2 regions of the Pseudomonas sp. 10S4 genome follow, and region 1 is predicted to be linked to the other one. Evidence: riboswitches for the same ligand, from Rfam matches in the RefSeq annotation. Region 1 holds a riboswitch; the other holds the start of a gene.
What was found. Region 1 has a riboswitch for cobalamin ahead of cobO (cob(I)yrinic acid a,c-diamide adenosyltransferase). Riboswitches for the same ligand answer to the same signal wherever they lie in the genome.

Region 1 (15,544 bases):
CGCCTCGGCGTGTTCGGCATAACACGGCGACAGCACGCCGACCTTACCGGCCCGGCGCAGACGCGGCAGCAACTGGATCGCCATCTGCGAACCGGCGACCGGCAACACCTGGGCGGCGCCGTAGTAATCACAAGCCGCCTGCTCCAGACCGTCATCGGTTTCCGGCAACCGCGCCCAGGCTCGTAACGGAATTTCAGGAATCGCAAATGGCCAGGGTGCCAGGCCACTGGACAGGTCGAGCCAATCAGCTTCGGCGATGCCGTATTCGAGCGCCGCCTTACGCAACCGGCCACCGTGCTCAAGCATAGAATTCAGCCCCCACGCAGAGAATCAGCAGCCATAACCATACGCCGCGCTGGACCAATTGCCAGCCACGGTCGATGGAGTCGGCATCCGCTGGCGCGCCTTCACCGAGTTGTGGACGCTGATGCAATTCACCGTGATAAATCGCCGCCCCGCCCAGCTCGACACCCAGCGCACCGGCACCGGCCGCCATCACCGGGCCAGCGTTCGGGCTGTCCCAGGTCGGGCCCTGGGTACGCCAGCATTTCAATGCGAGTCGGGTTTTGCCCAACAGTGCGTAGGTCAACGCCACCAAACGTGCGGGAATGTAGTTGAGGACGTCGTCGATTTTCGCCGCCGCCCAGCCGAACCGTTCGAAGCGTTCGTTGCGATAGCCCCACATGGCGTCGAGGGTGTTACTGAGTCGATAGAGCACCACGCCCGGCGCACCGGCCACGGCAAACCAGAACAGCGCAGCGAACACCGCGTCACTGCCGTTTTCCAGCACCGATTCGGTGGCGGCGCGGGCGACTTCGGTTTTATCCAGCTCACTGGTCTGGCGGCTGACCAGATAACCCACGCGTTTACGCGCTTCGTCCAAGTCATCGCTGCGCAGGGCCTTGGCCACCGGCTCGACGTGTTCGCCAAGGCTGCGCATGCCGAGGGCGCAATACAGCGCCAGAATCTCGACCACCCAACCGACATAAGGCGCCCAGGAAAGCGCCGTAACCAACAAGGTCAGCGGCAACACCGCGATCACCCACGCGGTGACGCCGTGACTGCGCCAACCGCGACCGCCGGAGTTGAAACGTTGCTCGATGCGATCGGCAAAACGGCCGAACGCCACCAGCGGATGCCAGCGTTTGGGTTCACCCAGCAGCGCATCCAGCGCAACCGCGGCGACACTCAATAACGCCACACTCATTGACTCACTCCCCAATAGTTTTCATACAGCAATTCACTGAGCGGGCGCGCCTGCGCCCAGCCTTCGAGTACCAACATCGGCGCCGGATAGAATTCCTTGACCGGACCCAGGCAAAGAACCGCCAGCGGTTTGGCACCGACAGGCAAACCCAGCAGGTCCGCCAGAGCTTGCGGCTCGAACAGCGACACCCAGCCCATCCCCAGCCCTTCAGCGCGGGACGCCAGCCACAAATTCTGGATCGCGCAGGACAGCGACGCCATGTCCATTTCCGGCAAGGTGCGGCGACCGAAAATGTGGCGTTCGCGATCATCCATCAACGCTGCTACCAACACTTCGGCGCAGTCGTTGATGCCTTCGACCTTGAGCTTCATGAACTCGTCGGTGCGCTCGCCGAGGGCTTCGGCAGTGCGGATGCGTTCTTCTTCTACTAATAACTGGATCTTGCCGCGCAGGGCTCGATCGCTGATGCGGATGAAGCGCCATGGCTGCATCAGGCCGACGCTGGGTGCCTGGTGCGCGGCTCCGAGCAGGCGCCGCAGCAATTCAGGCTCGACAGTGCCGCCGCTGAAGTGGCGCATGTCGCGGCGTTCAGCGATGGCGCGGTAGACGGCGGCGCGTTCGGCTTCGGAGAAGGCGTTGTCGGTCATGGCCGCTTCGCGAGCAAGCCCGCTCCCACATTAGATGGCGTGCTGCCTGACGAAACGCGGTCAACTGTGGGAGCGGGCTTGCTCGCGAAGGCGGCCTCAAGATCAGGCGCAAACAGAGCGGCAATCGCCGACGGATTCGACGGGAAATAAAAGTGCACATAAGAGGCTGTCATCCGCCCCTCACGATAAACCGCCTCCGCCCCGCGCCCGCCATTCGGGCTCAGGCCCCGGGCAATCGGCTCAAGCTCAGTGCTGGTCAACGAGTGATGATAGGTGTGCCCGCGCAACAAACCTTCGGGCAACTCGACCGCTTGCAACGCCAACGCCGCCAGACGTTTTTGCATCACCGCATCCCCCGCCAGCAAGCCGACCAGTTCAGCGCGAGTGCCGTCGACATCGGTTAAGGAATCGAGCAGATACAGCATGCCGCCGCACTCGGCCAGCAATGGCTTGCCCGCCGCATGGTGTGCGCGAATAGCGTTGAGCATCGAAGTGTTTTGCGACAGGGCGACATGGTGCAGTTCAGGGTAGCCGCCGGGCAAATAGAGGCTGTCTGCCTCCGGCAACTCGGTATCGCGGATCGGCGAGAAAAATGACAACTCGGCACCCATCGCCCGCAGCAAATCCAGGCTCGCACCGTAGGTGAAGGCGAACGCTTCGTCACGGGCCACGGCGATGCGCACACCCGCCAGCAACGGCTCGGCGCTGATCACATCCGGGGCGGCGAATTCGACGGCCGGTGGTAGCGCCACCTCGCAACTACTGGCCAACGCATCGGCCGCCGCATCGAGGCGCAGATCGAGATCATTCAACTCGCTGGCCTGCACCAACCCGAGGTGACGGCTCGGCAGTTCGATCCCGGTTTCCCGGGACAACGCACCGTACCAACGCAAGCCTTCGGTCAGGCTGCCTTCAAGCAATTGCGCATGACGCAAGGTGCCGACGCGGTTAGCCAACACGCCGGCAAACGGCAAGTCCGGCTGATAACGCGCCAAGCCCAGGGCCAACGCACCAAAGGTCTGAGCCATGGCGGTGCCATCGATCACGCCAAGCACCGGCACACCGAAGTGTCGCGCCAGGTCAGCGCTGGATGGCGTACCGTCGAACAAGCCCATGACCCCTTCGATCAGAATCAGGTCCGCTTCACCCGCCGCTTCCCACAACAGCCGACGGCTTTCCTGCTCGCCGACCATCCACATGTCCAGTTGATAGACCGGCGCACCGCTGGCGCGCTCGAGAATCATCGGGTCGAGAAAGTCCGGGCCGCATTTGAATACGCGCACCTTGCGCCCCTGATTGCGATGCAAACGGGCCAGCGCAGCAGTGACAGTGGTCTTGCCCTGACCGGAGGCCGGCGCGGCAATCAGTACCGCCGGGCAATGACGTGGTTGATTCACAGCTCGACGCCTTTTTGCGCTTTGATCCCGGCCTGGAACGCGTGTTTGATCACGTTCATTTCGGTGACGGTGTCGGCCAGCTCGATCATTTCCGGCTTGGCGCCGCGACCGGTGACCACCACGTGTTGCATCGGCGGACGGGCCTGCAAGTCGCTGAGGACTTGATCGAGATCGAGGTAACCGTGTTTGAGGGCGATGTTCAGTTCATCGAGCACAACCAGACCGATCGACGGATCGCGCAGCAACTCGCGGGACACGGCCCACGCGGCTTCGGCGGCGGCGATGTCACGCTGGCGGTCCTGGGTTTCCCAGGTGAAGCCCTCGCCCATCACGTGAAAACGCACTTGCTCCGGGAAGCGGCGGAAGAACAACTCCTCGCCTGTGCTGTTGCGTCCCTTGATGAACTGCACCACACCGCACTGCATGCCATGGCCCATGGAACGGGCGAGCATGCCGAAGGCCGAGCTGCTTTTGCCTTTGCCGTTGCCGGTCAGCACCAGCAGCAGGCCGCATTCGTTCGGCGAATTGGCGATGCGTTCGTCAATCACGGCTTTTTTACGCAGCATGCGCGCCAGGTGGCGTTCGTCACGATCGGGGGTATCAGTCATGGGGAGCTCTCCGTTGAGGCTGGATAACGGCGGGCAGGCACAAGAATAGATGGCAAGAAGCCTGGCATCGCCCACCGTGATGCCGCTGGATGGATCAGGCCGGTCTCCGGGCTCATGAGCGGCATTACGCCTGGCTGCGCGCCTTCCCATGTCGAGTTAAGACACAGTGGCTCAGGCGCAGCTTTCTCTCATTTACCGTTGCGGGGGCAGCGCCGGGATCGTGGTTCTTCATCTATGGAAGAAATCACTCACCGGCTTCCCTGTTTCACTCTGTCGACCGCGGTCACAGAGCACCTGAAACAAGCCGCGAAGGTTAGAGGGTTGGGGGTGGAGCGTCAATTAAAGCCGGGGCGCCATCCGGCGAAAAACTGCCGTCGATCAATTTACTGACGCCAATCTTGCGCCACACTCCCAGCAGTGATATCAAAGAGCCACAACTCACAACACAATAACAAGGGTGAGCCACATGCAAGGCATGATCATCAGCAATCCGAAGCTGGAATTCCTGCGCCCGCTGCTGGAACGCTGGTTTGACTGTATCGACCGTTACAACGCCGTGCGCGGCGATAACGACACACCTTACTGGTTCGACGAAAAAGCCAACCTCGGGCTGCTCTCGGCCGCCGCGTGGATGGCCGAAATGGTCACGTTGCAACAGACGCCGAGCCGCAAACAGACCGAAGAAGGCGAACGCAATGCCCGAGCCGATTTGTTGATTGCCAGCAGCGAAGCTCGCGCTTTTATTCAGGCCACCCAGCGTTGGCCACGGGTCAATAGCCTGAATCTGACGCAAGCCCTGGCCGATATCACCAGCGAGGCGAAGCGAATCAGCCACGCCAGCGACCTGAAACTCGGCTGCCTGTTCGCCGCGCCACAAAAAGCCCAGCACAGCGCCACCCCGGAAGAACTCCAGGACATGGTCGACGACCTGCAAAAGGAACACACCTGCGCCGTGGCCTGGTATTTCCCTTACGCCTATCGCAAGTTGCGCAACGAAGCCGGCAACTATCACCCTGGTATCGCCGTACTGTTCAAAGAGGCCCGTGGTTGACGGGTTGAACCATCGCGTCTTTTCTCTTCTCTATGATTAAGACAATGCATTCATAGGGAAGAAGATCAGCATGCTCAAGCTTCAGTTCGTTCTCGTCATCGCGCTCGCCGGAGGGCTCGCCGCCTGTGGTGAATCCTCCAGCCTGCAAGTCTCGGACGGCACCGGACCGTCGCCCAAGCTGCCAGAACCGAACAAGACCCTGATCCCTACAGTCAACATCGCCCCGGCGATCGGCTGGCCGGCCGGCACCAAACCCACTGCGGCCGCAGGGACGCAGGTCGCGGCATTTGCCGAAAACCTCGATCACCCGCGTTGGCTCTACGTGCTGCCCAACGGCGATGTGCTGGTGGCCGAAACCAACGCACCGCCCAAACCCGATGACAGCAAAGGCATTCGCGGCTGGGTGATGACGAAAGTCATGGGCCGCGCTGGTGCCGGCGTACCGAGTCCGAACCGCATCACGCTGCTGCGGGACAAGGACCACGATGGCGTGGCCGAAACCCGCACGGTATTCCTGGAAAACCTCAACTCGCCATTCGGCATGACCCTGGTCGGCAATGACCTGTACGTCGCCGACACGGATCGCCTGCTGCGCTTCCACTATGAAACCGGCGATACGACGATCAAGTCACAGCCCATTAAGGTCACCGATCTGCCGGGCGGCACGATCAACCATCACTGGACCAAAAACGTCATCGCCAGCAAGGACGGCAGCAAGCTGTACGTGACGGTGGGCTCCAACAGCAACGTCGGCGAAAATGGCCTGGCGGCCGAAGAAGGTCGCGCGGCGATCTGGGAAGTGGATCGTGCCACCGGCAATCACCGGATCTTCGCCTCGGGCCTGCGCAACCCGAACGGCATGGACTGGGAACCGAACAGCGGTGCGCTCTGGACCTCGGTCAACGAGCGGGATGAAATCGGCAGTGATCTGGTGCCGGACTACATCACCTCGGTCAAGGACGGCGCGTTTTATGGCTGGCCGTTCAGTTATTACGGGCAACACATCGATGTGCGCGTCGAGCCGCAGAACCCGGAGCTGGTGGCCAAAGCCATCGCCCCGGATTACGCCGTTGGCCCGCACACCGCCTCGCTGGGGTTCACCTTTGCCGAAGGCAGCAAACTGCCTGCACCGTTTACCAACGGCGCATTCGTCGGCCAGCACGGCTCGTGGAACCGCAAACCGCATAGCGGCTACAAGGTGATTTTCGTGCCGTTCGCGGCAGGCAAGCCGACCGGGCAGCCGGTGGATGTGCTGACCGGATTCCTTGATAAAGATGAAAATGCCATGGGCCGGCCGGTGGGTGTGGTGATTGATCAGCAGGGAGATTTGCTGGTGGCGGATGATGTAGGGAACAAGATTTGGCGGGTTTCGGCGGCTAAATAAGCCTCCAACGCCAACACACATAACAAATGTGGGAGCGGGCTTGCTCGCGAAGGCGTCATGACATTCAACATCTCCGTTGACTGTTACACCGCTTTCGCGAGCAAGCCCGCTCCCACATTTTTAATCGGTGTCAGCGCTTACCTTTTGCGGCAAAGGGTTAAACCATCACCTATCGGCAACATCGACAGATCCACCCGCACGTCATCCTTCAAAGCTCGATTGAGCACCTGTATCGCTCGGGTGTCTGCGCTCTCCGGATTTTCCTCAAGCACCCGCCCGCTCCACAGCGTGTTATCAAACACCGCCAAACCACCGACCCGCAGCAAACGCAGGGCGTGCTCCAGATAACTCGAGTAGTTAGCCTTGTCGGCGTCGATGAAGATCAGATCAAATTGCCCTGGCTGCTCCAACAGAGCCAGGGTTTCCAACGCAGGTGCCAGACGCAGATCGATACGTTCGGCCAAGCCCGCCTCCTGCCAGTAACGCAATGCAGTGGCGTTGTAATCGCCTTGGATATCGCAACAGATCAGCAAGCCGTCGTCCGGCAATGCCGCCGCCATGCACAAAGCGCTGTAACCGGTGAAGGTGCCGACTTCCAGCAAACGCCTGGCGCCGGTGAGTTTGACCAGCAACGCGAGGAACTGCCCTTGCTCTGGCGCGATCTGCCAGCGCGCCATGGGCAGCATCTGGGTTTCGTCACGCAAACGCTTGAGCAGCGGCGTTTCCCTGAGGGAAACGTCGAGCAGGTAGTGGTACAGGGAATCGTCGAGATTGAGCGTGCGAGTGGTCATGACAGCAACCTCTGCAATCTACGGGTTACGCGCCAGGTGCTCAGGCTGCAAGACGCGCTTGGCGCTCAGGTAGGCTTTCTGCCAATAGGCTTTGGACAAGCTGTCGAGCTTCACCGTGCCGCCCGTGGCCGGGGCGTGGACGAAGCGGCCTTCACCGACGTAGATCCCGGCGTGGCTGACCTGGGAGCCGCCATTGGTGGCGAAGAAGATCAGGTCGCCGGTTTGCAGGCCTTCCTTGCCGACATTGGCAGCTTGCATGCTGATCATCTCGCGGGTGGTGCGCGGCAGGGAAATGCCGGCGACGTCACGGTAGACGTAACCGATCAGGCCACTGCAATCGAATCCCGAATCCGGCGTGTTGCCGCCCCAGCGATACGGCGTGCCCACCAGACCGAGGGCGCGAAACAATACGTCTTCTGCTTCCGGGGAGAATGCTTGGGAGGAACCGAAAATAATCGGCGCGCGAACCACCGGCGCTGAGGGCGGTGGACGGCTGGCGCAGGCGCTGAGCAGCGCTGCGAAGAACATGAGTGCGAGGCGGGCCGACATCGTCATAAGCAGAACATCCTGATCTGGCTGCGGCTTTTTCTGCCGGAAAGACAGAAAAGAAAACCGCCTGCGCAGGACGCAGGCGGTTTGCCATCAATAATAGATCAGGATTCTAGCGCCTATGCGGCAAACTTCAAGTAAGACTTTAAGTTCGCCTTACATAAAGTGTGCTTACTTGCGAGCAGTGACCACAGTCGGGGCCATCGCGAGTGCGCGTTTGGCTTCGATGAAGGTCTTGCTCCAGTAGCTGTCGCCCAGGCTATCAACCCGCACGCCACCGCTTTTGCGGCTGCTGGAATGGATGAACTGGTCATCACCCAGGTAGATACCGGCGTGACTGACGCGACCGCGACGACCGTTGGTCGCGAAGAACAGCAAATCACCAGGCTTGAGCTTGTTGCGCGCTACCAACGGGGCATCCACGTTGATCATTTCGCGAGTGGAGCGCGGCAGATTCATGCCGGCCTCTTCACGAAACAGGTAGCCGATGAAGCCGCTGCAGTCGAAACCGGCTTCAGAGGTACCGCCGAAACGGTAACGGGTACCGATCAGGGACATGCCACGTTCGAGGATGCTGTCGGCCAGAACCGGAAGCTGGTACGACTTGCCATCGGCGAAGTCTGCCAGTTCTTTTTCGGTGGCCACTTCTTCCTGATACAGAACGGAAGATTGGGCGGTAGCAGAGTTTCTAACCTGCTGTTGTTGCTCTTGCTGGGACACTGGAGAGTGCGCAGCGCAACCAAACAACAGGGTGACGAGTGCGAGAGGCACGAGGGGTGCGAAGCGATTTAGCATGGGCACGACCGTGGCTGATAGTTGTAAAGAAGGCGAGACTATGCCCGCTATCAACCTCATTTGCAAATTCAATCGATCTTTTTGTGACTTCTCGGTTTCTCGTTTACATCTAAGCGCTTAAGCCCATTTTAAACATTCGCGCAGCCTGCAACCTTGCAGGAAAGCGGATTTTCTGACGCCTGAAATATGCCGAAACCCGCTACAGGCCTTTATTTACTGGGGCTAGCTACCAACCGAGGGTTTCTTTCAGGAAGGGAATTGTCAGCTTGCGCTGAGCTTGAAGGGAGGCCTGATCGAGGCGTTCAAGTAGCTCGAAAAGCGCACTCATGCTGCGAGTACCGCGGGTCAAAATAAAATGCCCGACTTCATCGGTCAGGTGCAAACCGCGACGGGACGCACGCAATTGCAGGGCACGCAATTTGTCTTCATCGGACAGTGGGCGCATCTGGAAGATCAACGCCAGGGTGAGGCGCGATTTGAGATCCGCCAGCTTCACCGGCAGTTCACGCGGCGAGGTCGACGCAGCAATCAGCAGACGTCGGCCACTGTCACGCAGACGGTTGAACAGGTGGAACAACGCCTCTTCCCAATCCGCTCGCCCGGCGACGGCCTGTAGATCATCGAGGCAGACCAGTTCGTATTGTTCGAGGTTGTCGAGAATTTCGATGCCGCGATCCAGCAACTCGGCCAACGGCAAGTACACCGCCGGCTCGCCCATTTGCTCGAAACGCAGGCAGGCAGCCTGCAACAAGTGCGTGCGCCCTACCCCGTCCTTGCCCCAGAGGTAAATCAGGCTTTCGGTCCAGCCGGCGTCGGCTTCGCATAGCCGCTCGACATAGCCGAGTGCAGCGGCATTGGCGCCTGGGTAGTAATTGATAAAGGTAGCGTCATCACGCAGACGCACACCTAGGGGCAGCTGAATCGGTTTCATGCTGACTGAACAGTTCCAAAGGAACCGTTAGTGGCCTCTGTGTAAAGTTTGCGAAGTTTATACCCGTGAGACAGCCCGCACAATGCAGCAGACCACAAGCAAAATCAAAGGTTTGCGTTAACGCACTGGTTTTATGACAGTTTCTTTGGCGGCGCATGTGACAGCCGCGAGGGAGAAGCGGGCCGACCAGGCAAGAATCCAGGCCGCCCGCTACAAGCGATCAGTCGACTTTAAAGCTCAGGCTCGTCGACGCCGCTGTACATATCCGAATCTTTATACAAATCATGCACATGACGCACCAGCACCATGATCACCGCCGCCACCGGCAACGCCAGCAGCACGCCAGTGAAACCGAACAGCTCGCCACCGGCCAGAATCGCGAAAATCACCGCCACCGGGTGCAGGCCGATCCGGTCGCCCACCAGCAACGGCGTCAGCACCATGCCTTCCAGTGCCTGCCCAACCATAAACACCGCAACGATGCCGAGCATCGGATACAAGTCACCGTGAAACTGGAACAGGCCAGCAATCAACGCCGCGCCAATCCCGATGACAAACCCCATGTAAGGCACGATCGCCGCCAGACCGGCGATAAGACCGATCAACAGCCCCAACTCCAACCCGACCAGCATCAGGCCCGCGGCATAGATCACGCCCAGAGCCAGCATCACCAGCAATTGCCCGCGAACAAATGCCCCGAGCACTTCATGGCATTCACCGGCCAGTGACACCACGCGCTCTTCGCGATCACGAGGCAACAGGCTGCGGATCTTGGCCATCATCAGGTCCCAATCGCGCAGCAGGTAGAAGCTCACCACCGGGATCAGCACCAGGTTGGCTAGCCAACCAATCAGCGCCAGACCGGACGCGGTCGCCTGACTCAGTACCACACTGACAATGTCGGTGGTCTGGCCCATGTGCTCGCTGATCGCAGCCTTGACCTTGTCGAACTTCCAGAAATTATCCGACAGTCCGAATTTCGATTGCGCCCACGGCAAGGCAGTGTGCTGCAACCAATCCAGCATCTGCGGCGCCAACTCGTACAAGCGGAACAACTGCTTGGCGAGCAACGGTACCAACACCAGCAGCAGCGTCGTGAAGATCAAGGTGAACAGCGCGAACACCGTCACCACGCCCCAGGTCCGAGACAGGCCAAGCTTCTCCAGCCGATCCACCAGCGGATCGAACAGATAGGCCAGCAGCAGCGCCACCAAAAATGGCGTCAGGATCGGATGCAACAACCAGACAAACACGCAGAGCAGGACCACCCCGCCCAACCAGAACCAACGCCGCGTATCGGCCATCTACAACTCCCTATGCTTCTATATAAAGAAAGAAAACCTTACCAACGGAATCGCAACTGCGGCACCGGCGCCAGGACCGGTGCTACAGCGGGTACCGCGCCATCGGCCGTCGGCGGAACCGGGGCGACTGGCACTGGGGCTTCACCCGCCGGCACCTCCTGCAACTTGGCCAGGGACAACTGCGCCTTCAACTGTTCGGCGCTGCCGTTAACCCGGTAAATAATGTGATCACCGTCAACACTGACCAGGTGCCCACCGAAAGGCTCCAGCAAATGCCCGAGCGCCGCGTAACGCTCCAGCGTCATGCCCTGCACTTCCAGCAACTGCTCGCTTGAAACGCCCGGTTTGACGACAAATCGCGGCGCCATGCGCTCGCTGACCGCCAGCATCACCGCGTCGGCCAAGGCAGGCACGTCGGCGCCCTGCACACTGCCAGCCTCTTTCTGATCGCCCAACCACAGATGCCACTTGGCTTGCCACTGACCACCCTCTTCACGGGCATGCACCGCCAGCAAGGCGTCGGCCCCATAGCGCTCCGACGCGTTATGCAACGGCGCAGGGTCATTGCCTTCCAGGGTTGGCGCCGTCGCGACGAGTTGTTCGCTCAGGTCACCTAACGGCAGGCGCAACGGCAAACCACGGTGTTGCGCGGCACGACGCAACGGTGCCGCACTGGCCTGAGCATCACCGACCAGGCCTGAGCCTTCGGTGGAGTCACTCAGCCACCAGCCAAGGATCGACGGCCGATTGGCGCCCCACAAAGACAATCCGGCACGGCGCAGCGCCTGCTCGGTAGTGGCCGGGTCGAAATCGACCTTCAACACTTCCGGCGGCCCCGCATCAAAGCCGTACTGGCTGATGATTTGTTGCGGGTCCTTGCGGATCGCCGCCAGCCCCGGATTCTGTGGCGCTTTCGGGTCACCGGTCAGGCGCAACACCAACGTATCCAGCGCCGCCTGGGTCGCCTGATCGCGTACCTCCGCGCTCTGACCGCTGACAGGTTGGCGGACCTGATAAAGGTTTTTCACGGTTTCGGCATGACTCGTCAGGCTGACAAGAGACAAACAGCCCACAAATAGATAGCTAGAAAAAAACGCATGGAAGATTCCTGACGACGAGAGCGGCTGGAACTGGCCGCATGAAGACATTGAGCAAGGCTGTGACCATCGCCCCACGCAAAACATTCACCCGGCCTCGATAAGTTTTTAGCGCTGTCATAACGATAGACGGTTAATGGGGATACCTTATACAGCTATGCGAGACGTCACTCACTGGGACAATAATGGTTTTTTCAGCCTATATGGCCCTGCCGTCGGCGCGAGGATGGCCGCTGCCTCTCAAGCCTGATAAAATCGCGCGCCTTCGCAGACCGGCAACAGCCGGGCACCCTGAAATTCGCGCAAGGCACTCGCCTTCGTTTGTTTCGGCGGTCCCACTGGACTCGGTCGTTACCCCTGAATCCCCCTAAAGGCCTGGATCATGAGCAAGCAACCCTCCCTGAGCTACAAGGACGCCGGTGTAGACATCGACGCCGGTGAAGCATTGGTCGAACGCATCAAGAGCGTCGCCAAGCGCACTGCGCGCCCGGAAGTCATGGGCGGCCTGGGCGGTTTTGGCGCCCTCTGCGAAATCCCGGCCGGCTACAAGCAGCCAGTGCTGGTTTCCGGTACTGACGGCGTCGGCACCAAGCTGCGCCTGGCGCTGAACCTGAACAAGCACGACAGCATCGGCATCGACCTGGTCGCCATGTGCGTCAACGACCTGGTGGTGTGCGGCGCCGAGCCGCTGTTCTTCCTCGACTACTACGCTACCGGCAAACTGAACGTCGAAACCGCGACCCAGGTCGTGACCGGCATCGGCGCAGGCTGCGAGCTGTCCGGCTGCTCCCTGGTCGGCGGTGAAACCGCTGAAATGCCTGGCATGTACGAAGGCGAAGACTACGACCTGGCAGGCTTCTGCGTCGGTGTCGTGGAAAAATCCGAAATCATCGACGGTTCCAAAGTCGCTGCCGGCGATGCCCTGCTCGCCCTGCCGTCTTCCGGCCCGCACTCCAACGGCTACTCGCTGATCCGCAAGATCATCGAAGTCTCCGGTGCAGACATCGAAAATATTCAGCTCGACGGCAAACCGCTGACCGACCTGCTGATGGCCCCGACCCGTATCTACGTGAAGCCGCTGCTCAAGCTGATCAAAGAAACCGGCGCCGTCAAAGCCATGGCCCACATCACCGGTGGCGGCCTGCTCGACAACATCCCGCGCGTTCTGCCAAAAGGCGCTCAAGCGGTGGTTGACGTGGCAAGCTGGACTCGCCCGGCCGTATTCGACTGGCTGCAAGAGAAAGGCAACGTCGACGAAAACGAAATGCACCGCGTACTGAACTGCGGCGTCGGCATGGTTATCTGCGTTGCTCAAGAGCACGTTGAAACCGCTCTGAACGTTCTGCGTGAAGCCGGCGAGCAGCCATGGGTCATCGGTCAGATCTCCACCGCTGCCGAAGGCGCGGCTCAGGTTGAACTGAAGAACCTCAAGGCTCATTAATGTCCGCCACCTGTGATGTCGTGGTGCTGCTCTCCGGCACCGGCAGTAACTTGCAGGCCTTGATCGACAGCACGCGGACCGGCGACAGCCCGGTCCGCATTGCTGCGGTGATTTCCAACCGCGCCGACGCCTACGGCCTGCAACGCGCCAGGGACGCGGGTATCGATACCCGCGCCCTGGATCACAAGGCTTTCGATAGCCGCGAGGCCTTCGATGCCGCGCTGATCGAACTGATCGACGCCTTCAATCCCAAACTCGTGGTACTCGCCGGTTTCATGCGCATTCTCAGCGCTGACTTCGTGCGGCACTACCAGGGTCGCCTGTTCAACATCCATCCCTCGCTGCTACCCAAATACAAAGGGTTACACACTCATCAGCGCGCTCTGGAGGCCGGCGACACCGAGCACGGCTGCTCCGTGCACTTCGTCACCGAGGAACTCGATGGCGGACCACTGGTCGTACAGGCAGTAATACCGGTAGAGTTGCACGATACGCCGCAGAGTCTGGCTCAGCGGGTACACGTTCAGGAACACCTGATCTACCCGATGGCTGTGCGCTGGTTTGCCGAAGGTCGTTTATCACTCGGCGAACAAGGTGCTTTACTGGATGAAAAGTTACTCGCGGCCAGCGGCCACTTGATTCGAACCTAGGAGATTTTATGCGTCGCGCCCTGCTCTTCGCTTGCGCTCTGTTCGCCCTGCCTCTGGCACAGGCTGCAGACCTTCAACCGTTCTCCGCCAGCTACACCGCCGACTGGAAACAACTTCCAATGAGCGGCACCGCGGAACGCAGCCTGACCAAGGAAGCGAACGGCGTCTGGAAACTCAGCTTCAAGGCATCGATGATGATCGCCAGCCTGAATGAAGAAAGTACCCTGACGCTGGACAAGGACACTTTGCTGCCCCAGTCCTACCACTTCGAACGTGGCGGCCTGGGCAAAGCCAAGAAAGCCGATCTGGACTTCGACTGGACCACAAAAATGGTCACCGGCACTGATCGTGGTGACCCGGTCAAGGTTCCGCTGAACCGTGGTATGGTCGACAAATCCACCTACCAGCTTGCTCTTCAGCATGACGTGGCAGCCGGCAAGAAAAGCATGAGCTACCAGGTGGTCGATGGCGGTGATGTCGATACCTACGACTTCCGCGTGCTGGGTTCGGAAAAAGTCGACACCAAGGCCGGCCAGATCGATGCGATCAAGGTCGAGCGCGTGCGCGACCCGACGCAAACCAAGCGCACCACTGTCATGTGGTTCGCCAAGGACTGGGATTACCTGCTGGTCCGTCTGCAACAGGTTGAAACCGACGGCAAGGAGTACAACATCATGCTCCTGGACGGTACGGTCAATGGCAAGGCTGTCAAAGGCAGCTGATCCGGCTCGAAATGAAAAGCCCCGCAATTGCGGGGCTTTTTTTGCCTGATGATTTGTCGGGGAGTAATGCAACTGAATGAACAATAGATAACCTGTGGCGAGGGAGCTTGCTCCCGCTGGGCTGCGAAGCGGCCCCAAAGAGCGGGACTGCTGCGCAGTCCAACGGGAGCAAGCTCCCTCGCCACAAAAGCTCGCTCCCACAGAGTTCAGTGTTGCGCTCAACAGACGGGCTAAACCGAAAACCGCGCCACCATGGTGTTCAAGTCCACCGCCAACCGCGACAACTCCTGACTCGCAGCACTGGTCTGGTTCGCCCCGGCCGAGGTCTGCAACGCCAGGTCACGGATATTCATCAGGTTGCGATCCACTTCCCGCGCCACAGCCGCTTGCTCCTCCGAGGCACTGGCGATCACGATGTTGCGCTCGTTGATCAAGGTGAACGCCGAGGCAATCTCCTCCAGCGCAACGCCCGCTGCTTTCGCTACTTCCAGGGTCGAGCGCGCCCGACTATTGCTCTGCTGCATCGAGCTGACGGCTGAGTCGGTACCCTGCTGGATACCGCTGATCATCTGCTCGATTTCCTGGGTCGACTGCTGCGTCCGGTGGGCCAGCGCCCGCACTTCATCCGCCACCACGGCGAAGCCGCGTCCGGCATTGCCGGCACGCGCTGCTTCGATCGCCGCGTTCAAGGCCAGCAGATTGGTCTGCTCGGCGATCGAGCGAATCACGTCCAGCACCTTGCTGATGCCATAAACCTTCTGCGCCAGATCCTCGACCTGGGTCGCATTGGCGGTGACATCGTCCGCCAGAGACTCAATCGACAATACCGTCTGACGCACCTGCTCACGACCATGCTGGGCGATCCGGTCAGACTCACGGGATGCTTCGGAGGTGGCCACCGCGTTGCTCGCCACCTCTTCCACCGCCGCCGTCATCTGGTTGACCGCCGTCGCGGCCTGCTCGATTTCCA
Region 2 (15,544 bases), 1.2 Mb from region 1:
AGACAACCTCAAACCCTGGCCGGCTCTATCCAAGCCGCGCACCCTGCCCGCGCCTCAGGACCTGGATCGACTGGTCGAACTGCTCAGCCAAAGCAAAGCCGTCACCCTGATGTGTGGCGCCGGGTGCGCTGGGGCCCACGATCAAGTGGTGGCGCTGGCCGATGCCCTCGGCGCGCCGGTGGTGCATGCCTTGCGCGGCAAGGAGCACGTGGAGTGGGACAACCCGTTCGACGTCGGCATGACCGGGCTCATCGGCTTTAGCTCCGGGTATCACGCGATGCTCAACTGCGACACGCTGGTGATGCTTGGCACCGACTTCCCGTACCGGCAGTTCTACCCCACCGACGCCACGATCATTCAGATCGACCACGACCCTCAGGCCCTCGGTCGGCGTACCACGCTGGACCTGGGCATCGCCGCTGACGTCAGCGAAACCCTCGCCGCGTTGCTGCCGCGCCTGCCATATCGCGGCGACCGGAGTTTTCTGGAATCGTCGCTCAAGCATTACGAGAAGGCACGCCAGGGCCTTGATGACCTGGCCCAGCCTTCCGCACCGGGCCGGCCGATTCACCCGCAATACCTGACCCGACTGCTCAGTGAACTGGCGGATGACGACGCGATCTTCACTGCCGACGTCGGCACCCCGACGGTGTGGGCGGCCCGATATCTGAAGATGAACGGCAAGCGCCGATTGCTCGGCTCGTTCAACCACGGCTCGATGGCGAACGCCATGCCGCAGGCCATTGGCGCGCAAGCGGTGTTTCCTGATCGGCAGGTGATTTCGTTGTCCGGCGACGGTGGTTTCAGCATGTTGATGGGGGATTTCATCTCACTGGCGCAGTTGAAATTGCCGGTGAAAATCATCGTCTACGACAACGCTTCATTGGGCTTCGTCGCCATGGAAATGAAGTCCGCCGGGATGCTCGATACCGGTACAGACCTGCACAACCCGGACTTTGCGGCGATGGCCAATGCCATGGGCATTCTCGGGATTCGGGTCGAGGAGTCGCAAGCGCTGGAGCCGGCATTGCGCCGGGCAATGGCCCATGACGGGCCGGTGCTGGTGGACGTGATTACCGCGACTCAGGAACTGGCCATGCCGCCGGCAATCAAGCTTGAGCAGGCCAAGGGGTTCAGCCTGTACATGCTCAAAGCGGTGATGAGTGGACGTGGCGATGAGGTGATTGAGTTGGCGCGGACTAACTGGTTTCGCTGAGAGGTGGTGTTGAATTGGCCGGCCCCATCGCGAGCAAGCTCGCTCCCACAGGTGATCTGGGTGATGGCAGCGATCACCTTCACACCGCAGAACCAATGTGGGAGCGGGCTTGCTCGCGAAGGCGCCGTTTCAGCCGACATCGATGTTGAATGAACCAGCGCTTTCGCGAGCAAGCCCGCTCCCACAAGGGGTTCTCTATCGTCCGGAGAATCGCAACCTGGACAGCTGCCGCAAATCCCCTTCCAGATAGTAATCATTGGTCCAGCTGTCATCCGCCGTCAAAGGCTGGACTTCCTTGAGCGCCAGTTTCTTCGCAAAGTACCTGAACCGGTAATGCTCATAAAACCGCAACAACTCCAACCCGTAACGGTCCGCCAGATCCGTATCGCCGCGAATGATCAGGAAGTTCTCATCATTGCCGTCGCTCGCCGACACGCTGAGGTTGTGGCTGCCGCTGATGATGGTCGGCGCGTCCGTGGTGAAGTCGGTGATGATGGCTTTGGTGTGTACCAGCAGATCGCCCTTCTGGCCTTTCATGTTTTCCTTGAGCCAGCCTTCCAGCCCGGTGTTGAGCAGTGCGGTGGCGGCGAACTCGGCGGTGCGGTCAGCATGGAAACCGGTGATGCTGCTGGCGGTGTTTTGCAGGCCGTAGCGCAAAATATCGTCGTGGGGCTGGCCGAGCAACGCATTGAGGATCTCGTCGGGCAACGCAAACGCCGTAACGAACAGCACATCCTTTTTCGCCGCGTTGATGATATCGACGAATTCCGTCAAATCACCCTGGCCCGAGCGCGGCGAGAAGCCGACAAACAGTGGCTGCGTCGGGTCCATCGGGTTGTTTTTGGTCAGCCAGGTTCGCGTGGCACCGACGTCCGCCGGGTTCGCCCACACCTCCTCGAAGGTTTGCAGGTAAAGGGTGCCGATTCGCACGTCATCCAGCACATGCACCACGTTGGCCTGACGGTAGACACCGTTGGCGGTGAAATTGGTGCTGCCACAAAGCACCGCTTGCGGCTGGTGCTCGCCGCCACCATCCACTTTGCTCAGGACAATGAACTTGTCGTGGAAGATGCTGTGGGTGACGCGTCCGCGCTTGTTTGCCGCCGGGATTTTTTCCAGGCTGGCCTCGTTCATCGTGGTGTCAGAATCGCCCGGTTTCGCGTGATACAGCACCCGCACCTTGACCCCACGGGCGAACGCGGCGTTTACCTCATCGATGATCGACTCTAACTGGTACTCGTAGATGGCGATGTCCAGCGCCCATTGATCGTCCAGCGCACGCTTGATAAACCCCAACAGGCGCCCAAGCAAACCGTTTTCCAGCCATTGTTGCGCAGCGATGGGCCAGTCTTCGATGGGCAGGTTTTTGTTGGCGCTGATCTGGGCGTCGAGGTCCGGAAACTTGCGCTGGAACGCCTGACTGGCGGCCACGGCCCGGTTGAAGATCACGCTCTGGTTTTTCGGCAGGCCATTGTCGGCGGTGATCGACAGCTCCAGAAGCTCACCCAGTTGCACCGCATCGGGCGTGCCGTAGGCCAGGTGGACGCGGTAATTCATCGTCGTCCCCGGAATAACGGCGTAATCGGCCCAGCGAAACTTCTGCAGCGGCGCGATATCGCTGGGGGTGGCGGCGTATTGGGGGAAGGTATGGACCTTGCCGGGAAAGGTCAGGCTGTTGAACAGGAACTCCCAGGGTTTGTCGCCCTGCTGTTTTTCGATGGCAAACCCCAGCAAGCCTTTGCGGCGGGGATCGGCCAGGTCCATGGCCAACAACACGCCGTTGGTGCCGGCGTAGGCTTTGACGCGGAAATCATCCTGACTGTTTGCGACTAGAACGCGCATGGGTCACTCCTGTGAATGGGTTGGCTTGGTTAGCATAGGGTATGCGATGCCGATTTGGGGGGCTGATCCTAAAGCGAGAGGATGCTTTCGCGAGCAAGCCCGCTCCCACAGGGGATCTCTGTCACAGCGAAGATCCCCTGTGGGAGCGGGCTTGCTCGCGAAGAGGCCGGCACAAACACCCGAGTACTCAGCCTGAAATCAGCTCATCAATATGCCGATACTCAGCCCGCAACTCGCTAGCCATCACCTTAGCCCGCCCAAGCCGAATCGGCCCGCGCTCGATATCAATCAGCAGCCCCGGACATTCCAGCACCGGCAACCCCGGCCATTCCTTTAACCGCCCATCAGTCACCAGCAACAACCGCTGTTGCTCCGCCGGAAAGCGTTTCTGCCGAGCGCTCAACCACTGCCCCGCCTCACTCAGCGCCGCGAGCAACGGCGTGCCACCGCCCGCGCCCAGCCGATCCAGCCAGTCGCGTAAACCGCTGGAAGCCTTCAATCCTTGCACCTGCCACTTCGGCGCGCTGCCGCTGGCAGTCAGTAACGCCAGACGCGCCCGCTGCCGGTAGGCGTCGTCGAACAGTTGCGCCAACAAGCCCTTGGCATCGCTCAACGCCTGATGACGCCGGGTCGAGGCCGAAGCGTCGACGATCACCAGCCAAAGTTCGTGGGCCGAACGAGTGCGCAAATGAAACAGCAAATCTTCATGCTGACGCGGGCGCCCATTGAGCAAGGTGCCGGGCCAGTTGATCGAACCTTGGGGTGCGGCGCGGCGCTTGCCTTGTCGGCCATTGTCCAGCCGTCCGGCGCGGGGTCTGGCATTCGCCCCCGCGTCAGATCGAGGGCGAATGCCTAGGGCTTTTTGGCCAGCTCGGCACGTCACGTCGGGCGCCGACCGGGAGTGCCTGGGCGGGCATTTCGCCCCACTGGCCCTGGCCTTCGCTCGGGTTGTCGTTTTGGCTGGAGGGCGCCTGGCTTTGTTGCGGTGCCGGTGGCGTCTGTTCGCGGCGGCGATGGCGCAAGGCAAACTCGGCGACCGCGTCGATATCTTCCTCGGCAATCGCTTTTGCCCCGCGCCAAGCCGCATGGGCCCGTGCGGCGCGCAGCCAGACCAGATCGGCGCGCAGGCCATCGACACCCGCAGCAAAACAGCGCTCGGTGATCTGCGCGAGCGCTGCGTCATCCAGAGGGATGCTCGCCAATGCGCTGCGCGCCTGCTGGCAGCGTCCGCGCAGGGATTGCTGCTGGTTTTCCCACTCAGCGCAGAAGCTTTGAGGATCGCTGTCGAAATCCAGTCGCCGACGGATGATCTGACCGCGCTCGGCCGGTGCGGTGTGGCCGCTAAGCGCGACGTTCAGGCCGAAGCGGTCAAGCAGTTGCGGACGCAGTTCACCCTCTTCCGGATTCATGGTGCCGATCAGCACGAACTTCGCCGAATGCCGATGGGAAATGCCGTCACGCTCGACCAGGTTGGTGCCGCTGGCGGCCACATCGAGCAGCAGGTCGACGAGGTGATCGGGCAGCAAATTGACCTCATCGACGTAAAGCACGCCGCCGTCAGCCTTGGCCAGCACGCCGGGGAAAACTGTGCACGACCCTCGCTCAGGGCGGCGTCGAGGTCAAGGGTGCCGACCAGTCGCTCTTCGGTGGCCCCCAAAGGCAAGGTGACGAATTGACCGCTGGCGAGCAGGTCGGCGAGACCCCGAGCGAGCGTCGACTTGGCCATGCCGCGCGGGCCTTCGATCAGTACGCCACCGATTTTCGGGTCGATAGCGGTCAGGTACAGCGCGAGCTTCAAATCGTCGGCGCCGACCACGGCGGAGAGCGGGAAATGGGGGTGTCGGTCATTATTAAATCTCGGTCATGGTCGGTAGGTGCATCAGGCAAACCTCCCACAGGGGGTAAGCGTGCTAGCTGTCTTCTTCTATATCGAGCAACAAATTCTCCAGCGCCTCGCGGTACTCACCTGGCTCTTTCCACATCCCCCGCTGCTGCGCCTCGAGCATCCGCTCAGTCATATCACGCAAGGCATGCGGGTTGTGCTCGCGGACAAAATCCCGGGTCGCCGGGTCCAGCAGGTAGGCATCCGCCAGCAACGCGTACTGGTGATCGTCGATCAACTGCGTAGTCGCATCAAAAGCAAACAGGTTATCAACCGTCGCAGCCAGTTCAAAAGCGCCCTTGTAGCCATGCCGTTTGACCCCGCCGATCCACTTCGGATTCGCCGCCCGGGAACGTATCACCCGGTTCAACTCTTCCTTTAACGTGCGGATCTTCGGCAAATCCGGCTGGCTGTGATCGCCGTGATAACTGGCCACCGCTTCGCCGCTGAGGCTTTCCACGGCGGCGAGCATACCGCCCTGGAACTGGTAATAGTCATTGGAATCGAGCAAGTCATGCTCGCGGTTATCCTGATTCTGCAGCACCGCTTGCACCTGGCTCAGGCGCTGGGCGAACTGTTCACGGGCGGCGGTGCCTTCGTCAGAACCGCCATAGGCGTAACCGCCCCAGTTCAGGTACACCTCGGCCAAGTCCTCGCGGCTTTGCCACAGGCGCCCGTCGATGGCGCCCTGCACTCCCGCGCCATAGGCACCGGGTTTCGCCCCAAAAATCCGCCAACCGGCCTGACGCTGGGCCGCGTCTTCATCCAGACCCGAGGCCAGCAACGCTTCACGCTCGGCGCGAACCTTGGCAGCCAACGGATTGAGATCGTCCGGCTCGTCCAGCGCGGCGACTGCTTGCACGGCAGCATCGAACAGCCGGATCAGGTTGGCGAAGGCATCACGAAAGAACCCCGACACCCGCAAGGTCACGTCCACCCGCGGGCGGTCCAGCAAACTCAGCGGCAGGATTTCAAAGTCGTCGACCCGCTGACTGCCCGTCGCCCAGACCGGTCGCACGCCCATCAGCGCCATAGCCTGGGCGATGTCGTCGCCGCCGGTGCGCATGGTCGCCGTGCCCCAGACCGACAGGCCGAGCTGACGCAGGTGATCGCCGTGGTCCTGCAAGTGCCGTTCGAGAATCAGGTTGGCCGACTGGAAGCCGATGCGCCACGCCGTAGTGGTCGGCAGGTTGCGCACGTCCACCGAATAGAAATTGCGCCCGGTGGGCAGTACATCGAGGCGACCGCGACTCGGTGCACCGCTTGGCCCGGCGGGGACGAAACGACCGCTGAGGGCGTCGAGCAAGCCGCGCATTTCCGCGGGGCCGCAAGCGTCCAGTCTTGGAGCGACGACTTCGCGGAGGCCGTCGATGATCGCATTCACGTCAGCCCAACCCGCCTCCTGTGGGAGCGAGCCTTTGTGGTGAGGGGCTTGCCCCCGTTGGGTCGCGAAGCGGCCTCAAAAGACGGGACTGCTGCGCAGTCCAACGGGGGCAAGCCCCTCGCCACAGAGGCTCGTATCCTAAGGGGCCGGGTTGGGCTTGAGGCTGGTTTAAGGTCTGCGAAATCAGTTGCGCGGCGAACAATTCCAGACGCTCACGGGTATCACCCGCCGTGCGCCAGGCTTCATCGCTCACCTGTTGCAGTTCGGCCGGTCTTGGCCCGGTCCACGGATCGGCCAAAGAGCAATCCAGCGGATCAAAGCCCAGCACAAACGCCTTGGCCAACGCCCGCAGCAAACTCGATTGCGCACCACGCCCGTCACCACGCGGAATCCGCAGCAAGGCCAGCAACGTATCAATGCGTAAACGCCCGGTCGGCGATTCACCGAAGATGTGCAGGCCATCGCGGATCTGCGATTCCTTCAAATCACACAGGTAGGTATCCAGACGCGGCAACCAGATCGCCGCGTCGGCATCGCTATTCAGTTTTTCGTCGAGTTGCAGTTCGCGGTCGATGTGGGTGTCGCGCACCAGTTGCAGGATGTCGCGCTGCAACTCCCGGGCGCGGCGCGGATCGAGCAACTGCGCCTCGTAATACTCGTCCGCCAACAGTTCAAGGTTACGTAGTGGACCGTAGGTTTCGGCCCGGGTCAGCGGCGGCATCAGGTGATCGATGATCACCGCTTGCGTACGCCGCTTGGCCTGCGCGCCCTCGCCCGGGTCGTTGACGATAAACGGATAGATGTTCGGTAGCGGCCCAAGCAACGCGTCCGGCCAGCAGTTTTCCGAGAGCCCGACCCCCTTGCCCGGCAGCCATTCGAGGTTGCCGTGCTTGCCGACGTGGATCACGCCGTGGGCGCCGTAGGTGTTGCGCAACCAGAAATAGAACGCCAGATACCCGTGGGGCGGCACCAGGTCTGGATCGTGATAGACCGCGCTCGGATCGACCTGATAACCCCGGGCTGGCTGGATGCCGACGAAGGTCAGGCCGAAGCGCAAACCCGCAATCATCATCCGTCCGCCACGGAACATCGGATCGTTTTCCGGCGGGCCCCAACGTTCCAGCACCGCTTGGCGATTGGCTTCAGGCAGTGCGTCGAACATCAAAAGTAGTCGTCCAGCGCCAGACTTTGCATGCATGGGCGCTGGTCGAGGGTGTCGAGGTCATTGCTGACACCACCGAGCAATTGCTGGATCAACGCGGTGCCGCTGTCCGGTAGTTCGGCCGGCAGCGGGTAGCCTTCTTTATACAGCGCACGCAGGATGTTCAGCGCCGCCGCCGGCGTATCGAGACCGACGCCGTTGCCGATGCGACCATCGCGCGTCGGGTAGTTGGCGAGGATCAGCGCGATGCGTTTTTCGCCGTTGGGCACCCGCGCCAGATCGATCCAGCGCCGCGCCAGTTCGGCGACAAAGTCCATGCGCTCAGGTTGCGGCCGGTAGCAGACCACGTCGGACTGACTGCGCTCGCTGCGCCAGGCCAGATCCTTGAAGCTGATCGGCCTGCTGATGATGCGCCCGTCGAGTTCCGGCAGCGCGATGTGCATCGCCAGATCGCGTGGGCCGAGGCCTTGTTCGCTGGCGCGCCAGCCGGGTTCGTTGTCCTGGGCGCAGATCGCCTGGATCACTGGAATGTTGCGGCGAAACGGCCGCAAGTGCGGCGCTTCGGGGCTGGATTGGGCGAAACCGGTGGTGTTGAGAATGACCGCCGCTTCGACTTCGTCCAGCAAGTCCTCGACCACTGTCAGGCAGCCGGGCTCTTTCAAACTGGCCAGCGCTATCGGCAACGGGTTCAGCCCCGCCGCCTGCAAACGCTGGCAGAAAATATCGATGAAACCGGTGTTCGCCGCCTGCAAATGCGAGCGATAGAACAGCACCGCCGCCACCGGTTGATCAGCCTGCCAGTCGGCTTGCCAATCGCTCAGTTCAGCGGGGCTTTTATTCGGGTGGTAGATCGCGGTGCGCGGCAGGGTTTGCGGCTCGGCCCAGGCGTAATCGCGATCCAGCCAGCGATTGGCCAAACAGCGGAAAAAATCCAGGGCGTTGGCCATGCCGCCCTGACGCAGAAACTGCCACAGACGATCGCGGTCTTGCGCAACGACGGTGCTCAAGTCGCTGAGCTCGGGGTCCGGGCGGTCATCGCCGGGCACCAGAATCAGTTGCACACCCCGCTCGGACAGCTCGACGAGCCGCTCGACGCCGTAACGCCAATAGGCGATGCCGCCGTGCAGCGAGATCAAAATCACCTTGGCGTGACGCAGCACTTCGTCGACGTACAAGTCGACCGAAGCGTGATTCTGCACCTGCATCGGGTTAGCGAAGCGCACGCTCGGGTAGTCATCGGGCAACTGCTGCGCCGCTTCGGCGAGCAGCGCCAGGCTGGAATCGCCGCTGCACAGGATCACCAGTTCGGCGGGGGTTTGTCCGAGGTCGGCAATGTTGTCATCCGACACGAAACCGCCGGGCTGGGTCCTAAGCAAATGCATGGCTTAAACGCTGAGCGCGGCGCGCAATTGCGCTTCGAGTTGAGCGGCATCCAGTTCCTGGCCGATCAACACCAAACGGGTGGTGCGCGCTTCTTCGGCGCCCCACTGACGGTCGAAATGCCTGTCGAAACGCGTGCCCACGCCCTGGATCAGCAAGCGCATCGGCTTGTTCGGGATCGCGGCGAAGCCTTTTACGCGCAGGATGCCGTGCTTGACCACCAGTTGGGTCAACGCATCCATCAGCAGGCTTTCGTCGGCTTGCGGCAGCTCGATGGAGATCGAGTCGAAGGCGTCGATGGTCATGATCATCATGGTCGTCATCACCTTCACCGTGGTGATGGTCGTGATGGCTGTGACGGCTGTCGATGTGTTCTTCGAACCGGCGCCGAGGCCGATCACGCACGTCCAACGGCACGCGGCCGCTGCTGGCTTCGATGATTTTTACTGCGGGCGGCAGTTCTTCGGCGACTTCAAGGCGCACGCGGGCCAGGTCTTCAGGGCTGATCAGGTCAGCCTTGTTGAGGATGACCAGGTCGGCGCTGGCCAGTTGGTCGGCGAACAGTTCGTGCAGCGGCGATTCGTGGTCCAGGTTCGGGTCGAGTTTGCGCTGGGCGTCGACTTGGTCCGGGAACGCGGCAAAGGTGCCGGCGGCCACGGCCGGGCTGTCGACCACGGTGATAACAGCGTCAACGGTGCAGGCGCTGCGGATTTCCGGCCACTGGAAGGCTTGCACCAGTGGTTTTGGCAGGGCCAGGCCCGAGGTTTCGATCAGGATGTGGTCGAGGTCGCCGCGACGGGCCACCAACTCGCGCATCACCGGGAAAAATTCTTCCTGGACGGTGCAGCACAGGCAGCCGTTGGCCAGTTCGTAGACGCGGCCGTTGGCTTCTTCTTCGGTGCAGCCGATGGAGCACTGCTTGAGGATTTCGCCGTCGATGCCCAGCTCGCCAAACTCGTTGACGATTACCGCGATGCGGCGACCTTGCGCGTTGTCGAGCATATGGCGCAGCAAGGTGGTTTTGCCCGAGCCGAGGAAGCCGGTAACGATGGTGACGGGGAGTTTGGCCAGTGTTTTCATCGGATGCCCTTTGGCAAGGTGGCGGGCATACGGGACGACGACCGCGGCGAAGGATGCGCGGAAGATTTCGCCACCGGATCACCCCGCCCGGTTGTAGTGAGAATTCGTTTCGAGGCAGGTCTCCTGGCTGACGGTGTGCCTGTCGTTAGACTGGCGTTTGCTGCGCCTTCCCGCGGGCTCCATGGCTGGAGCGTGCAGTGGCGTGGCAGCGAACATCACCGTTCACAGTTGCGGGGGCAGCCGCGGCATCGACCGCGTTCCCTTCTTAGCTTCGGCAAACGCCGAAGAACCTCGAAAGCGCAAGGCTACGCATGGTGTGGGGGCGGGTCAATGTTCATGAGACGCTAGCGATCCCCTGTGGCGAGGGAGCTTGCTCCCGCTCGGCGGCGAAGCCGTCGCAAGACTTGCTTGCAACATTTGTCTGAAGGAATGAAGGGGGTCGCTTCGCAACCCAGCGGGAGCAAGCTCCCTCGCCACAAAAGCTAACTGAGAACCCTTGCCAATTGACTCCCCCGCCCCGCCCATGGTCTCCTGTGCGCCTTGTTACGGGTGCCCTTCACAGGGTGAAACGGGAAACCGGTGAATCATGTGCTTTACTCTAAAGCCATGTCAGTCCGGTGCTGCCCCCGCAACGGTAAGCGAGTGAAGAATCAGATCCACTGTGCCAGCAGTTCGGCATGGGAAGGCGATTCTTGCAGGTTCCGGCGTAAGCCTTGACCCCTCGCGAGCCCGGAGACCGGCCCGCAACACAAAGTGACCAGTACGATCACTGAATAACAAACCCGCGGTGGGCGGGCGCTGTTTAAGTCTCTGCGCGCACGCTCGCAGGGGTTTGCATGCGCTCTATTCACCCGCTGACAGACCAGAGGGAAGCGCCATGTCGATCATTAGCAGCACCGACCACAGCACTGCAAGCACCACCACAACCCTGAGCCAACGCCTGACCGCCGCCGTTTGCGCGTCGATCCTCGGCGCGTGCCTGGTGTATTTCGCCGGTTTCTCGCACATCGAAGCGGTGCACAACGCTGCGCACGATACCCGTCACAGCTCCGCGTTCCCGTGCCATTGAGACCTGCTGACATGATCAAGCGTATCGCTCAAACCGCAGGTTTCACCGGGCTGCTCGCCGCCCTGCTGCTGACCCTGCTGCAAAGCTTCTGGGTCGCCCCGCTGATTCTTCAGGCGGAAACCTACGAAAAATCCGAACCTGCCGCCGCTGTAGCTCACGAGCACACCGAAGGCGCCATGGCTGCTCACACCCACGACGCCGAAGCCTGGGAGCCGGAAGACGGCTGGCAGCGCGTGCTGTCGACCACCGGCGGTAACCTGGTAGTCGCGGTTGGTTTTGCGCTGATGCTCGCCGGCCTGTACACCTTGCGTGCACCGACCAAAACCGCTCAAGGCCTGCTCTGGGGCCTGGCCGGTTACGCGACGTTTGTGCTGGCGCCGACCCTCGGTCTGCCGCCGGAACTGCCGGGCACTGCCGCCGCCGATCTGGCGCAACGGCAGATCTGGTGGGTCGGCACTGCGGCTTCTACCGCTGTCGGGATCGCGCTGATCGTGTTCAGCCGTCACTGGCTGATGAAAATCTTCGGGGTGGCGATTCTGGCGGTACCGCATGTAATCGGCGCGCCACAACCGGAAGTCCACTCGATGCTGGCCCCGCAAGCCCTGGAGTCTCAGTTCAAAATCGCTTCGCAGTTGACCAACGTGGCGTTCTGGCTGGCCCTGGGCCTGATCAGCGCCTGGTTGTTCCGCCGCAAAAGCGATGGCCAATACCACGCATGACGGATAACAGCGCAGCGCCGACCTTAGTGGTCGGCCTGGGCTGCCAGCGCGGCTGCCCCGCCAGCACGTTGCGGGCGCTGTTGGATCAGGCATTACAGGCGCATCAAATCGAACTTCGTGCGATCAAGGCCCTGGCCAGCATCGACCTGAAACGTGATGAGCCTGGCCTGATCGAATTGGCCGCGCAGCTTGGGCTAGAAGTGATGTACTTCAGCAGCGAACAATTGGCCGGTTATCAGCCACAGCTCAGCCACCATTCGCAGATCGCCTTCGAACGCACCGGCTGCTACGGCGTAGCGGAAAGTGCCGCCCTGGCACTCGCCGAACACTTGGCCCAGGCACCGGCGAAGCTGCTGATTCCCAGGCAAAAATACGCTCAGGCCACCCTCGCATTGGCCAGTGCCGCGTAAAAACCCGATAATCCCCACCTTCGATCATGAGCAATCTTCATCTGAAGCCTTGCACAGCCCTTTTTCTCACAGACTCTTTTTTCAAAGGAACGGACGATGACCGTCTACTTCATTGGCGCAGGTCCCGGCGACCCGGAACTGATCACCGTCAAAGGCCAGCGGCTGATTCGCAGCTGCCCGGTGATCATCTATGCCGGCTCCCTGGTGCCGGCTGCCGTGCTGGACGGCCACCAGGCTGAAACGGTGGTCAACAGCGCCGAACTGCACCTGGAACAGATCATCGAACTGATCAAAACCGCCCACGCCAAGGGGCAGGATGTGGCCCGTGTTCATTCGGGCGATCCGAGCCTGTATGGCGCGATTGGCGAGCAGATTCGTTACCTTCGTGAACTCGATATACCGTTCGAAATCATCCCGGGCGTCACGGCTACCGCCGCCTGTGCTGCGCTACTGGGCGCCGAACTGACCTTACCGGACATCTCGCAAAGCGTGATCCTGACCCGTTACGCCGACAAAACCGCGATGCCGGCCGGCGAAGAGCTAGGCAGCCTGGCGCAACACGGGGCGACCATGGCGATTCATTTAGGGGTCAATCATCTGGAGAAGATCCTCGCCGAATTGCTGCCGCATTACGGCGCCGACTGCCCGATTGCGGTGATTCACCGCGCGACCTGGCCGGATCAGGATTGGGTGGTGGGGACGCTGGCGGACATTGCCGCAAAGGTCGAGGCCAAAGGGTTTCGGCGTACGGCGTTGATACTGGTGGGTCGGGTGTTGGGCAGCGATCAATTTAGTGAATCGTCGCTGTATCGCGCGGGGCATGCGCATCTCTACAGGCCCTGAGTTCACACACAACCCTGTGGCGAGGGGGCTTGCCCCGTTGGGCTGCGAAGCGGCCCCAGCATTTTAGGTCTTGCGACGGCTTCGCCGCCGAACGGGGGCAAGCCCCCTCGCCACAGGTCATGGCAGCCATAGGAAAATCGACCACCCATAAAAAAACGGCGCTCACGGGGCGCCGTTTTTTATGTCGCAGCGAACACCTTACTCAGTAGTAGGCGTTTTCTTTCTGCGTGTGGTCAGTCACGTCGCGTACACCCTTGAGCTCGGGAATGCGCTCGAGCAAGGTGCGCTCGATGCCTTCGCGCAAGGTGACGTCCGCCTGGCCGCAGCCCTGGCAACCGCCGCCGAACTTAAGAACGGCGATGCCGTCCTCGACCACATCAATCAGACTAACCTGACCGCCGTGGCTCGCGAGCCCCGGGTTGATTTCGGTTTGCAGGTAGTAGTTGATGCGCTCGTTGACCGGGCTGTCAGCGTTGACCATCGGAACTTTGGCGTTTGGCGCCTTGATGGTCAGTTGGCCGCCCATGCGGTCGGTGGCGTAGTCGACAACCGCATCGTCCAGGAAGGCTTCGCTGAACGAGTCGATGTAAGCGGTGAAGCTTTTGAGCCCCAACGCAGTGTCTTCAGGTTTTTCTTCGCCCGGCTTGCAGTAGGCAATGCAGGTTTCGGCGTACTGGGTGCCAGGCTGGGTGATAAAGACGCGGATGCCGATGCCCTGCTTGGAGAGCAGATCAGCCAGATAATCGTGGGCGGCGTCAGTGATGGTAATAGCGGTCATGGAAACTCCTCGCAGGCTTGGGCGCAGTTTACGCCAATCATCGCGCCGCACAAAGTCCTAGTATTTTTGTCGGGAAAGAGCTTGCACGGGCTGAGCAACTGTTTCGCCGTCGATCCAGGCTTTAAGCCACCGATAGCTGCGTTTTTCCACCCATTCGTAACTTGCCCAGGAAGCCACGCCAATGGTGGCCGCGCAAACGGCAAACATGACGTAAGGATTCACATCGTACTGTTGTGCGATAAATCCGCCGGCCGACAGCACCAGCACATGCATCAAGTAGACCGAGTAGGAACAATTACCGAGCAGTTCGAACACCCGATTGTTCTTGAAATAACGTTCCAGCGCGATGCACGCCATCACCAACACGGCACTCGGCAAACCCCAGGCCAGCAGTCGCGGTGCCGGCGGCAGATGATAAATCGTCAGTAAGGCACCAGCGATCCCCAGCAGCGGCAGCCATAAACCGGGCTTGATCCAACCCTTGCGGTAGACCATGCCAATGGCAATCCCCAGCAGAAACTCATAAACGATGTCGGATCGGTAGAACTGGCTGATCCAGCCATAACCGGTCCAGGCCTGGCACACCGCGAACAGCAGCGCCGCGACGATCAGCAACCTGACCTGCAAGCGAAACAGCAGTGCCCAGGCGAACAGCAGGTAAAACAGCATTTCGTAATTCAGCGTCCAACCGACATTGAGCGTCGGATAAATCCCGTAGCCGCCGGGGTTTTGCGTAGGAATGAACAACAGCGACAGCAGGAAATGCGACCAGTCGACCGTCTGATCCGGCAACACCGGTTGAGCGAACACCACCACCAGCGCCATCAGCACCGTGTACAGCCAGTACGCCGGGACGATGCGGCACATTCGATACAGCAGAAACCGCGCCGGCGGCAGCGACTTGGCCTCGGTGGACAGGAAGATCACCAGACCGCTGATGACGAAGAAGATGTCGACGCCCACGGCGCCCTTGTCGATAAACGCCTGCCCCACCGGCCCGCGAGCCTTGAAGTCGAAGAAAATCTGCATGAAATGGTGGCAGACCACCGCCCAGGCTGCGATGGCGCGCAGCGCTTGTACAGAAATCAACATCGACGGCCCTCCAATCGAAATTCACAAACCACCGCAAGCCCCCTGTAGGAGCAAAGCTTGCTCGCGAAAGCGGCGCGTCAGTCAACATCATTGTTGAATGTACCGCCGCCTTCGCGAGCAAGCTTCGCTCCTACCGGTGGGACAGTGATTGGTCTTTAAAGGTCGATCAAAGATTCTCGTAGCGGTTCATGTCCAGCACGCCCTCTTCCACCGGGTCAGTTTCGTGGATGTACGTGCTCAGGTCGTGGAAGTAGAACCAGAACTGCGGATGACTGCGCCGAACACCCCAGCGTTCAACGATCCTCTCGAAGCTGTCAGCGTCCTTCGACCTTTCCATCGCATCGACAAACTCAGGCACCTGCTCGGCCGGAATGTTGAACATGAAGTTCGGATAACTGCTGAGCACACCTGGGTAAATGGTCAACGTGTCGAGCCCCGGCTGATAACGCAGGGATTCACCGAGTATGAATGCCACGTTGCTGTGGGCACGGTTGCGCAGCAGGCTGTAGATCTCGCGTTTGCCGCTTGCGGTTTCGATACGCAACATCGTCGCTTCCGGCAACTGATCAATGACCTTCAAACCCGCTGCAGGACGCGAAGTCAGGCGACTCAAGGCTTGTTCGGCGTTCTGCAACGCCGGGTCGATGTTCGGCCGCGAGCAATACGCACCATCGCAACGGTTAATCG

Region 2: it holds a riboswitch for cobalamin, as region 1 does, so the genes downstream of both, RHM58_RS23530 (CbtB domain-containing protein) here and cobO (cob(I)yrinic acid a,c-diamide adenosyltransferase) in region 1, are expected to answer to the same signal.

The regions. Positions count from the first base shown of each region.
Region 1 covers NZ_CP133774.1:3,823,182-3,838,725, reverse strand. Annotated here, with positions in the region: gene cobD (threonine-phosphate decarboxylase CobD) at 1-306, opposite strand, end outside; gene cbiB (adenosylcobinamide-phosphate synthase CbiB) at 299-1,207, opposite strand; gene bluB (5,6-dimethylbenzimidazole synthase) at 1,204-1,854, opposite strand; gene RHM58_RS17905 (cobyrinate a,c-diamide synthase) at 1,851-3,251, opposite strand; gene cobO (cob(I)yrinic acid a,c-diamide adenosyltransferase) at 3,248-3,859, opposite strand; cobalamin riboswitch at 3,939-4,172, opposite strand; gene RHM58_RS17895 (hypothetical protein) at 4,326-4,910, shown strand; gene RHM58_RS17890 (PQQ-dependent sugar dehydrogenase) at 4,981-6,294, shown strand; gene RHM58_RS17885 (class I SAM-dependent methyltransferase) at 6,432-7,085, opposite strand; gene RHM58_RS17880 (C40 family peptidase) at 7,104-7,640, opposite strand; gene RHM58_RS17875 (C40 family peptidase) at 7,806-8,429, opposite strand; gene hda (DnaA regulatory inactivator Hda) at 8,656-9,360, opposite strand; gene RHM58_RS17865 (AI-2E family transporter) at 9,591-10,664, opposite strand; gene RHM58_RS17860 (DUF2066 domain-containing protein) at 10,703-11,812, opposite strand; gene purM (phosphoribosylformylglycinamidine cyclo-ligase) at 12,144-13,202, shown strand; gene purN (phosphoribosylglycinamide formyltransferase) at 13,202-13,852, shown strand; gene RHM58_RS17845 (DUF3108 domain-containing protein) at 13,861-14,574, shown strand; gene RHM58_RS17840 (methyl-accepting chemotaxis protein) at 14,805-15,544, opposite strand, start outside.
Region 2 covers NZ_CP133774.1:4,998,156-5,013,699, reverse strand. Annotated here, with positions in the region: gene poxB (ubiquinone-dependent pyruvate dehydrogenase) at 1-1,216, shown strand, start outside; gene RHM58_RS23555 (phospholipase D-like domain-containing protein) at 1,412-3,058, opposite strand; gene RHM58_RS23550 (vWA domain-containing protein) at 3,246-3,791, opposite strand; partial or broken gene RHM58_RS23545 (ATP-binding protein) at 3,892-4,874, opposite strand; partial or broken gene cobN (cobaltochelatase subunit CobN) at 4,969-8,868, opposite strand; partial or broken gene cobW (cobalamin biosynthesis protein CobW) at 8,872-9,946, opposite strand; cobalamin riboswitch at 10,042-10,255, opposite strand; cobalamin riboswitch at 10,477-10,706, shown strand; gene RHM58_RS23530 (CbtB domain-containing protein) at 10,824-11,015, shown strand; gene RHM58_RS23525 (CbtA family protein) at 11,027-11,734, shown strand; gene RHM58_RS23520 (cobalamin biosynthesis protein) at 11,731-12,144, shown strand; gene cobM (precorrin-4 C(11)-methyltransferase) at 12,241-12,987, shown strand; gene nfuA (Fe-S biogenesis protein NfuA) at 13,190-13,765, opposite strand; gene RHM58_RS23505 (acyltransferase family protein) at 13,823-14,857, opposite strand; gene RHM58_RS23500 (fatty acid cis/trans isomerase) at 15,024-15,544, opposite strand, start outside.